3 regions of the Pseudomonas sp. MM213 genome follow, and region 1 is predicted to be linked to each of the others. Evidence: predicted binding sites of a transcription regulator. Region 1 holds the regulator's gene; each other region holds the start of a gene.
What was found. The regulator FliA, encoded in region 1, starts transcription of late flagellar genes. The targets are predictions, from matches to a motif close to CTAAAGTTTNNNNNNNNNNNGCCGNTAA.
Positions count from the first base shown of each region.

Region 2: the regulator FliA is predicted to act here: its motif matches at 2,044-2,071, upstream of K5R88_RS20205 (methyl-accepting chemotaxis protein).
Region 3: the regulator FliA is predicted to act here: its motif matches at 934-961, upstream of K5R88_RS13980 (methyl-accepting chemotaxis protein).

Region 1 is NZ_CP081943.1:6,439,114-6,442,374, forward strand. It holds gene fleN (flagellar synthesis regulator FleN) at 1-805, shown strand, start outside; gene fliA (RNA polymerase sigma factor FliA) at 802-1,542, shown strand; gene K5R88_RS29315 (chemotaxis response regulator CheY) at 1,710-2,081, shown strand; gene K5R88_RS29320 (protein phosphatase CheZ) at 2,104-2,892, shown strand; gene K5R88_RS29325 (chemotaxis protein CheA) at 2,948-3,261, shown strand, end outside.
Region 2 is NZ_CP081943.1:4,412,721-4,415,981, forward strand. It holds gene K5R88_RS20205 (methyl-accepting chemotaxis protein) at 1-1,939, opposite strand, end outside; gene K5R88_RS20210 (LysR substrate-binding domain-containing protein) at 2,122-3,042, opposite strand; gene K5R88_RS20215 (NorM family multidrug efflux MATE transporter) at 3,201-3,261, shown strand, end outside.
Region 3 is NZ_CP081943.1:3,077,611-3,080,871, reverse strand. It holds gene K5R88_RS13985 (transporter) at 1-798, opposite strand, end outside; gene K5R88_RS13980 (methyl-accepting chemotaxis protein) at 1,157-2,782, shown strand; gene K5R88_RS13975 (hypothetical protein) at 2,894-3,261, shown strand, end outside.

The sequences.
Region 1 (3,261 bases):
GATCGCGGTGACCGGCGGCAAAGGTGGCGTCGGGAAGACTAATGTGTCAGTGAACTTGTCCCTGGCTCTAGCTGAGCTCGGCCGGCGCGTCATGCTGCTGGACGCCGATCTGGGGCTGGCGAATGTCGACGTCCTGTTGGGACTGACACCCAAACGTACCCTGGCCGACGTCATCGAAGGCCGCTGTGAGCTGCGCGACGTATTGTTGCAGGGGCCAGGCGGCATCCGCATCGTCCCGGCCGCGTCCGGCACTCAAAGCATGGTTCATCTGAGTCCGGCCCAGCATGCCGGCCTGATCCAGGCGTTCAGCGATATCGGCGACAACCTCGACGTGCTCGTGATCGACACCGCTGCGGGTATTGGTGACTCGGTAGTCAGTTTTGTTCGCGCCGCGCAAGAAGTCTTGCTGGTGGTCTGCGACGAGCCGACTTCGATCACGGATGCCTACGCCCTGATCAAACTGCTCAACCGCGACTACGGCATGAACCGCTTCCGCGTCCTGGCCAACATGGCCCAGAGCCCGCAGGAAGGCCGCAACCTGTTCGCCAAGTTGACCAAGGTCACGGACCGCTTCCTCGACGTCGCCTTACAATACGTCGGTGCGGTGCCGTACGACGAAAGCGTGCGCAAGGCTGTGCAGAAGCAGCGCGCGGTCTATGAAGCCTTCCCTCGTTCCAAGTGCTCCCTGGCTTTCAAGGCCATCGCACAAAAGGTCGATACCTGGCCGCTGCCTGCCAACCCGCGCGGGCACCTGGAGTTTTTCGTCGAGCGCCTCGTGCAACAAACGGCAGGACCCGTGCTATGACAGCCAGCGGTTACAACCTCTACAAGAAGTCGGCGCGTGACGCGCAGTACGAGCTGATCGAGCGTTACGCGCCACTGGTCAAACGCATTGCTTACCACCTGCTGGCGCGACTGCCAGCCAGTGTCCAGGTCGAAGACCTGATCCAGGCCGGGATGATCGGCCTGCTTGAAGTATCCACCAAATATGACGCCAGCAAAGGCGCGAGTTTCGAGACGTACGCGGGCATCCGGATCCGCGGCGCCATGCTTGATGAAGTGCGCAAAGGGGACTGGGCACCACGTTCGGTCCACCGCAATACCCGCATGGTCAGCGACGCAATTCGCTCGATTGAAGCTAAAACCGGCCGTGACGCTAAAGATCACGAAGTTGCGGCCGAACTCCAATTGAGTCTCGACGATTACTACGGGATTTTGAACGACACCCTGGGCAGCCGCTTGTTCAGTTTCGACGACCTGTTGCAGGACGGCGAACACGAAGGGCTGCATGAGGATGGCGCGAGTGCTCATCTCGAGCCGTCGCGCGATCTGGAAGATGAACGCTTCCAGGCAGCGCTGGCGGACGCGATTGCCAATTTGCCGGAGCGTGAGCGACTGGTGTTGGCGCTGTACTACGACGAAGAGTTGAATCTCAAGGAAATCGGTGAGGTCCTGGGGGTCAGCGAATCTCGGGTCAGCCAGTTACACAGCCAGTGCGCGGCCCGTTTGCGGGGGCGTTTGGGGGAGTGGCGAGCGCGCTGAAGGCAGTGTGGGGACACTGCGAACTTGGCTGGTGTGGTGTTGAACTGCGCCGGTCTCGATCTGTTGTGCTCCAGACAGTCATTGAGTGCTTTGCCGGATTGATTGAAATGGCGCGTCCAGGTGCTGGGCGCGTTTAAGACTGCTTGGAGGTCGAATTGGACAAGAACATGAAAATCCTCATCGTTGATGACTTCTCAACGATGCGGCGGATCATAAAAAACCTGTTGCGTGACCTTGGGTTCACCAACACGGTCGAGGCCGACGATGGCATTACTGCCATTCCGGTTCTCAACAGCGGAAGCATCGACTTTCTGGTAACGGACTGGAACATGCCTGGCATGACCGGTATCGATCTGCTGCGCCACGTGCGCGCCGATGAAAAGCTCAAGCACCTGCCAGTGCTGATGGTGACCGCTGAAGCCAAGCGCGAGCAGATCATCGAAGCGGCCCAGGCCGGCGTAAACGGCTATGTGGTCAAACCCTTCACGGCCCAGGCGTTGAAAGAAAAAATCGAGAAGATTTTCGAACGCATCGGTTGAGAAACTGCGCCACGGGGAAGCTATGGACCAAAACGAATCTTCACAGGGCGATTTTGAATCGACCCTGAAAAAACACGCGGTCGAACTGGTCGAAAGCCTTGAAAAAGGCAAGTTCGGCGACGCTGTGCAACTGATCCATGAGCTCAACCAGACCCGTGACCGCGGCCTGTATCAGGAAGTGGGCAAGCTCACCCGCGAGCTGCACAGTGCGATCGTCAATTTTCAGATTGACCCGCACATGCCGCAAGCCGAGGAAGTGTCCCAGATCACAGATGCCACCGAGCGTCTGGGTTACGTTGTCAAGCTGACAGAGGCCGCAGCCAACCGCACCATGGATCTGGTCGAAAACTCCACGCCGCTGGTCAACAGCCTGAGCGATGAAGCTCAGGCGCTGAGCACGGACTGGGGGCGGTTCATGCGTCGCGAAGTCGGGGCTGAGGAATTTCGTGAACTGGCACGGCGTGTCGATGGTTTCCTGGCACGCAGCAGCGCGGACAACCGCGCGGTGTCGAGCAACCTCAACGACATTCTGCTCGCTCAGGATTACCAGGACCTCACCGGTCAGGTGATCAAGCGTGTGACCCAATTGGTCACCGAAGTTGAAAGCAACCTGCTCAAGCTCGTGCTTATGGCCAGTCAGGTGGACCGCTTTGCGGGCATCGAACATGACCGTGAAGCGATGCTTGCAGAAAAAGATCCGCAAAAACATCTCTCTCAGGGTGAAGGTCCGCAGATTCATGCCGATAAAAGAGAAGACGTTGTGTCCGGTCAGGACGATGTGGACGATTTGTTATCCAGCCTAGGATTTTAGATTTTTTAGCATTTTAGGTTTTTTAGGTTTTTAGACCTTTAGGAGCACCCCCTTAATGAGCTTCGGCGCCGATGAAGAGATCCTTCAGGATTTCCTGGTTGAGGCCGGCGAGATTCTAGAGCAACTGTCCGAACAGCTGGTCGAGCTTGAAAGCCGACCGGATGATGCGGACTTGCTCAATGCAATTTTTCGCGGTTTTCACACTGTAAAAGGGGGCGCCGGCTTCCTCCAGCTCAACGAGCTGGTGGAGTGCTGTCACATCGCCGAGAACGTGTTTGACATCCTGCGCAAGGGTGAACGTCGCGTCGATTCGGAATTGATGGACGTGGTTCTCGAAGCGCTGGACGCGGTGAACGGCATGTTCAGCGA
Region 2 (3,261 bases), 2.0 Mb from region 1:
CCAGGCTCTCCAGCTCTTTGGCGGTCACCGCCAGGTTCGACACCACTTCCCGCTGCTCGCTGTTCGCCAGCGCGATGCTTTGCAGGTTGCTGCTGAGCAGCGTCGCGGTGCTGCTCTGTTCCTGGGTCGCTGTAGTGATCGCGGCGAACTGTTCACCGGCGGAACGGCTTTGCTCATCGATCCGCGCCAGTGCCGAGGCGACATTGGCGTTGCGCGACAAGCCTTCCTGCATCAGGACTTTGCCCTGTTCCATGGTGCTGATGGCATTGCCGGTTTCCTGCTGGATGCTCTGAATCATCCCGGAAATTTCGTCGGTGGCCTGGCGAGTGCGTGAGGCCAGGTTGCGCACTTCATCAGCCACCACCGCAAAACCGCGGCCCTGCTCACCGGCACGCGCCGCTTCGATGGCCGCGTTGAGCGCCAGCAGGTTGGTTTGCTCGGCAATCGAGGTGATCACCCCGACAATGCCGCCGATTTCCTGAGAACGCTGGCCCAAGGTGTTGATCACCGTGGCCGTGCTGTTCAGCGCGCCAGCGATTTGCTCCAGGGACGAGGACGCTTCACCCATCGATGTACGACCGATCTGGGTTTGCTGTGCGTTTTCCTGCGCCAGACGCTGAGTGCTGCCCATGTTGTCGGCAATGTTCAACGAGGTGGCGCTGAACTCTTCCACGGCGCCGGCCATGCTGGTGATTTCGCCGGACTGCTGCTCCATGCCTTCATAGGCACCGCCAGACAAACCGGACAAGGCCTGGGCACGGCTGTTGACCTCTTGCGAGGCCCGGCGGATGTGCTCGACCATCGTCGACAACGCCTGGCTCATCTGGTTGAAGGCGCGGGCCAGCTGACCGATCTCGTCGTTGCTCGACACGTCCAGACGCACGCTCAGGTCGCCGGCCCCCAGGGCTTCGGCCTGACGCACCAGATCACCCAGCGGCGCGAGTTTGCTGCGCAGCAGCCAGACTGCCGAGCCGACCGCGATCAACATCGCCAGCAGGCTGCCAATCGCCAGTTGAATGCCGACACTCCAGGTCACCGCGCTGATTTCGTCTTGCGGCATGCTCGCCACGACCGACCACGGGCCGTCCTGGAACGGCACGGAAACACTGTAGAAGTCTTCGGACGTGTCGCTCCAGAAACCGCCCTCGCTCGGGGTTTTCGCCAGGGCGGTGATGGCTGGAACGGCTTTATCCAGCGCTTCCACGCCGGCGATCGGTACCAGCCATTTGTTCTGCTCGTCGAGCAACGCCAGGGAACCGGTCTTGCCGATGCGGAATCGCTTGAGGTTTTCGAACTGGGCTTTCTGCGCGTCGGTGTAGTCGAAACCGACATACAGCACGGCAATGACCTTGCCGCCGCTGTCGCGTACCGGGGTGTACTGCGACATGTAGTAGCGTTCAAAAAGCAAAGACCGTCCGACGAAACTCTGCCCCGCCATCAAACGGGCATAAGCCGGGTTCGCATGATCGAGAACAGTGCCAATGGCACGACTGCCATCCTGTTTGGTGACGTTGGTACTGACCCGAATGAAGTCCTCGCCGCTGCGCACGAACACCGTGGCCACGCCGGCGGTCATCTGCTTGAACTCGTCCACTTCCTTGAAGTTGTTATTGAGCACTTCGCCGCCCAGTTGCAGGCCCGGAGTCTGGGTGCCCGCCACGTTCACCGGCGCATCCGGGTGCACGCTCAGCCCGCCACTGAAACGCTTTTCGAACAACCCCGCAAGGCGCAGGGTACTTTCACGCAACGTGCCGTGAAACGTACTCAACTGGTCGGCCAGCAACCGCGCCTCACTGGCCAGGTGCTCTTCGCGGGTGGCGAGGTTGGCCTTGTCCAGTGAACGCAGGGCAAACAGGGTACTGCCGCTGATGACAATCGCCAGGATAATGGCGAGCGCAAGGCCAAGCTGTGAGGCAATCCGGGCACGAGGTTGAGACATGACAGCTCCTGGCCGAGCGATCTGATCCTCCTTGATCGGCTACTCAGCATAATTTCTAATAATGGGGAATTACGTCGAACCTGCACGAAGGTTCCATCTGCAGATTTTCGGCGGCAAACCTGAATACTTGAGTAAATAGCCGGGATATGGCTCAAGGCCGCTATTTCAAGGGCTCTATCGATTCAGCACAAGTGTTCGACGTCCGGCAATTTCATCGCCCGCACCTCGCCTTGCAGGAAATCGCTGAGGCGGCGCAAACGTTCACCTCCTGGGCGGGTTTTCGGCCAGACGAGGTAATAATTCTCACCACTGGCGACGGCGGTCGGCCACGGCAAACTCAGACGGCCCTGCGCCACATCTTCGGCCACCATCAGCAGATCGCCCATCGATACGCCATATCCCCGGGCGGCGGCGATCATGCCCAGCTCCAGCGTATCGAACACCTGCCCGCCCTTGAGCGACACCTGATCCGTCAGCCCCATGCGCTCCAGCCAGTTGCGCCAGTCACGCCGGTCCGGTGTCGGGTGCAGCAGTTCGGCATGGGCCAGGCGCGCGACATCCCACGGTTGGTCCTTCAGAAGATTCGGCGCACCGACCGGAATCAGCTCCTCCGGGAACAGCAGACTCGCCTCCCAGTCCGGCGGAAAATGCCCATTGCTGAGGATCACGGCGCAGTCGAACGGCTCATGGTTGAAGTCCACCGAATCGACGTCCATCCAGGCGCTGGTCAGTTGCACTTCGTTGCCCGGTTGCAGGTGGCGGAAACGGCTGAGCCGCGCCAGCAGCCAGCGCATGGTCAGGGTCGACGGCGCTTTCATGCGCAGGATGTCATCTTCGGCGCGCAAGGTATTGCAGGCCCGCTCAAGGGCGGTGAAGCCTTCGCGAATGCCCGGCAGGATCAGCCGCGCCGACTCGGTCAGTTGCAAATTGCGCCCGCTGCGATGAAACAGCCGACAGGCAAAATGCTCTTCAAGCGTACGAATATGCCGACTGACCGCACTCTGCGTAATCGACAACTCTTCAGCGGCACGGGTAAACGAGCTATGCCGCGCCGCCGCTTCAAATGCGCGAAGGGCATACAAGGGAGGAAGACGACGAGACATGCGGAAAGCTCCTATGGCGCAATTTCGTCAACTTATCAGAAACTCCCCAGGATGAGTTTTAATCATGCCATCCATCCTTTTTATCCCTTTGTGCAAACCCCGCAGAGCGCCGAGAATCGACGCTTTCCTGTTCTCTTTGATAATCGGGCGTGATGACCATGCAGCATCCAGCACGTATTGAACTCTGGGCCATCCTGCGGCTGGCGGGGCCGTTGATTG
Region 3 (3,261 bases), 3.4 Mb from region 1:
CTCTTCCTGCAACAGCTTGATCCGCTCACCCAGCGCCGTGAGGTCGTTGATGATCAGCGCAAACTCCTCGGTGGACTTGCGCAGCTCCTTCACGTCTTCCTTCTGCAACCATTGCGGCGGGCGATTGAGCAGGCGCAGCAACGAGCCCGGCTCCAGCGCCAGCAGCCGTTGCAAGCGCACCAGCACCCGGCGATTGGCGCCCAGCTCTGCGCGGTTGGTCGACAGCCGCGAGGACAGCAGTTCGTCTTCTATCTGATCGACACTGAGGCTGGTCTTGCGCACGATCTGCGTCAGCACTTCGCCCTGGTCGCGCAGCAAATGCACGAGCAATTCCAGCGGCGAGCGAAAGCGCTCACCGGCCTTCACCGAGGAGCGCAACTTGTCCACCGAGTGCAGCGGTTGCAGGCGTGCGCTGATGATCAGCCGACTGCGCGCACACACCCACAGCGTCGACACATCCGAAGAGACCATGCTGCTGAGGTTGAACACCACGTCGTTGACCACCGCCAGCAACGCCGAATCGACATGCTCGATGCGCGTCGAACGCGAGCCTTCATGCAAGGCTTCGAAAAACTTGTCGGGCAATTCCAGATGACTTTTCATCCAGCGCTCGCACGCGGCATGAGCGAGGTTCAGGTGCAGCCAGAGAAATTCGTCGCTGTCGTCCGGTTGTTGCAGGGACCGCAACGCCATGGCCGAATCGATTTCCCGACCGCGTTCGCCGGGACGAAAACTGAAACCGTACAGCAGACCGAACAGGTCCGGGTCGCGATGGCTTTGGTCGATGCTGTGGTTCATGAGGTCTCGCTGTGAGGAGGCGGCCTGTCGCGGGTTTCACAGGTTCACTTGAGCCGCATCATCGCAAGGCGTCTTGACAGTTTTGTGACAGCTTCGTGTGGCTGGCCAAGTGCCTTCTACCGGCGGTCGGAACCGCTCAAGAACGGCCCTGACACGCCGATCTCGTAGGAGCCAGCTTGCTGCGGGCGGCGTTCCGACGATAGCGTGCTGCCAGTCAATAGATTTCCCGACTGACCGGACGCTATCGCCAGCAAGCCGGCTCCTACAAAAGCATGCGTTCGACGCTGTAGACAGGGAATGTCCGGATTACTTTCACGCCCCCCAAGGCGTGCCTCATTCCTGTCACGAGTACCTTCCGATGTCTTTGCAAAAGTCCTTGAGAGCGCAAATTCTCGCCCTGTTGAGCGGCAGCCTGTTTGCGATGCTGTTGATCGCTCTGGCCTGTTTTCACTTTCTGTCGAATGGCGTTCAAAGCTACGCGAATCTCATTGACGGTCCGCTGCACACTTCGCAATTGATCGATGAAGCCAACCTGCAATTCAAGGTGCAGGTGCAGGAATGGAAAAACGTTCTGCTGCGTGGCAAGCAACCGGCAGACCTGGACAAATACTGGAAGCAATTCGAAGACCGTCAGCGCGAGGTGCAGGGCATCCTCGGCGAACTGGCCGGGCAGAAGGGCATTGAGCCGCAACTCAAGACCCGCATCGAACGCCTGCGTGACGAGCATCGTCAGTTGGGCGCGGCATACCAGAAGGGTCGCGATGCCTACGTGGCGGCCGGTGCCGATCCAACGGCGGGCGACACGGCAGTCAAAGGTGTCGACCGTGCAGCCAGCGATCAGATGAGTGAACTGGTCAGCGAATTGCGCAAACAGGGCGTCGAGCAGTCGAAGCTGATCAGCGCCAGCGCAGATCGCACCGTGTTGCTGGGCATCATTGTGATGCTCGCTTCGGGCTTGTTGATCGGGCTGTTGAGCCTGTGGCTGGTCAATCGCAACCTGGTTGAACCGATCCGCAAATTGATCGACTACGTGGCGCAACTTGCCCAGGGCAAGTTTGCCGAACGCGTGGCCAGCACCCGCCAGGACGAGCTGGGCAAACTGGCGATTGCGGCCAATACGCTGCGTGATTTCCTCGCTGAAACTTTCAGCCGCTTACAGGTCAGTGCCAAGGATCTGGACGGCGCCAGCAGTGAGTTGAATTCGATCGCCAGCCTCATGGCCAGTGGCACCAACGAACAGTTCAACCGCACTGATCAGGTGGCCACAGCGATGAACGAAATGTCTGCCACTGCTCAGGAAGTCGCACGTCACGCCGCTGATGCGGCACGTGCCGCCGACGATGCCGACCAGTCCGCCCAACAAGGCGAAAAAGTCATGCAGGGCACCATCCACACCATCACTCGCATGCGCGGCGAAATCGCCAACACGGCGACCGTCATCCGCCAACTGGAAACCGACAGCGGCCGCATCGGCAAGGTGCTGGAAGTGATTCGCGGCATCGCCGAGCAAACCAACCTGCTGGCACTCAACGCCGCCATCGAAGCGGCGCGTGCCGGTGAGGCGGGGCGCGGTTTTGCCGTGGTGGCCGATGAAGTACGCAGCCTGGCCCAGCGCACGGCGGCGTCGATCATCGAGATCAACCAGATCATCCAGACCGTGCAAACCGGTGCGGTGGACGCGGCTCAGGCGATAGAAAGCGGCCAGTCGCGTAGCGAGGAAAGCGTTCAGCAAGTGACCGAGGCCGGCGCCATGCTGGAGCGCATCACGCATGCCGTGGAAGCGATTCGCGACATGAACCGCCAGATCGCCACCGCCGCCGAAGAGCAGACTTCGGTCGCCGAAGACATCTCGCGCAACCTCACCGAGATCACCAGCATCGCCAGTACCAACCTCGACAACGTGCAACGCACTGAAGCCGCCAGCCACAACCTGCACGGGTTGTCGGGGCAGTTGAATGAAGTGACGGCGCGCTTGAGCGCCTAAGGGAAATGGTTGTGTACCGGCTTGCTTACCGAGTGGGTACACAGTCGATCTCAAGTCCGCTGCCCCGATGTCGATGATGAGCGTATTCCCATCACCTCAATGGAAAACGCCATGGTTAGCATCTCGTCTGTTTCGATCATCCAGCCCGTCGCCACTGCTTCGGCCAAAGCCACAGCAAGCACAGACGACACGTCTGTCACCGCCAGCGCCGAGGCGTCCAGCGACACCACCAAAGTGTCCGCCGGCGGCGCACCGGCAGCGAGTGGCGGCAGCTCCAGCAGCAGCGAAGAATCGGACTCGGTGAAAGCACTGCGCAAGCAGATCGCCGAGCTACAAAAGCAATTGCAGGAACAACAGCAACAACTGCAAGCGGCCCAGGCCAAACAGGAAAGTGCAGACGCCAAGGCTGCCGATGTGGCAGCGGCTCAGTCGCAGATTGCGACGACCTCAGGTTCGTTGCAGACCGCAACGGCGGCGTT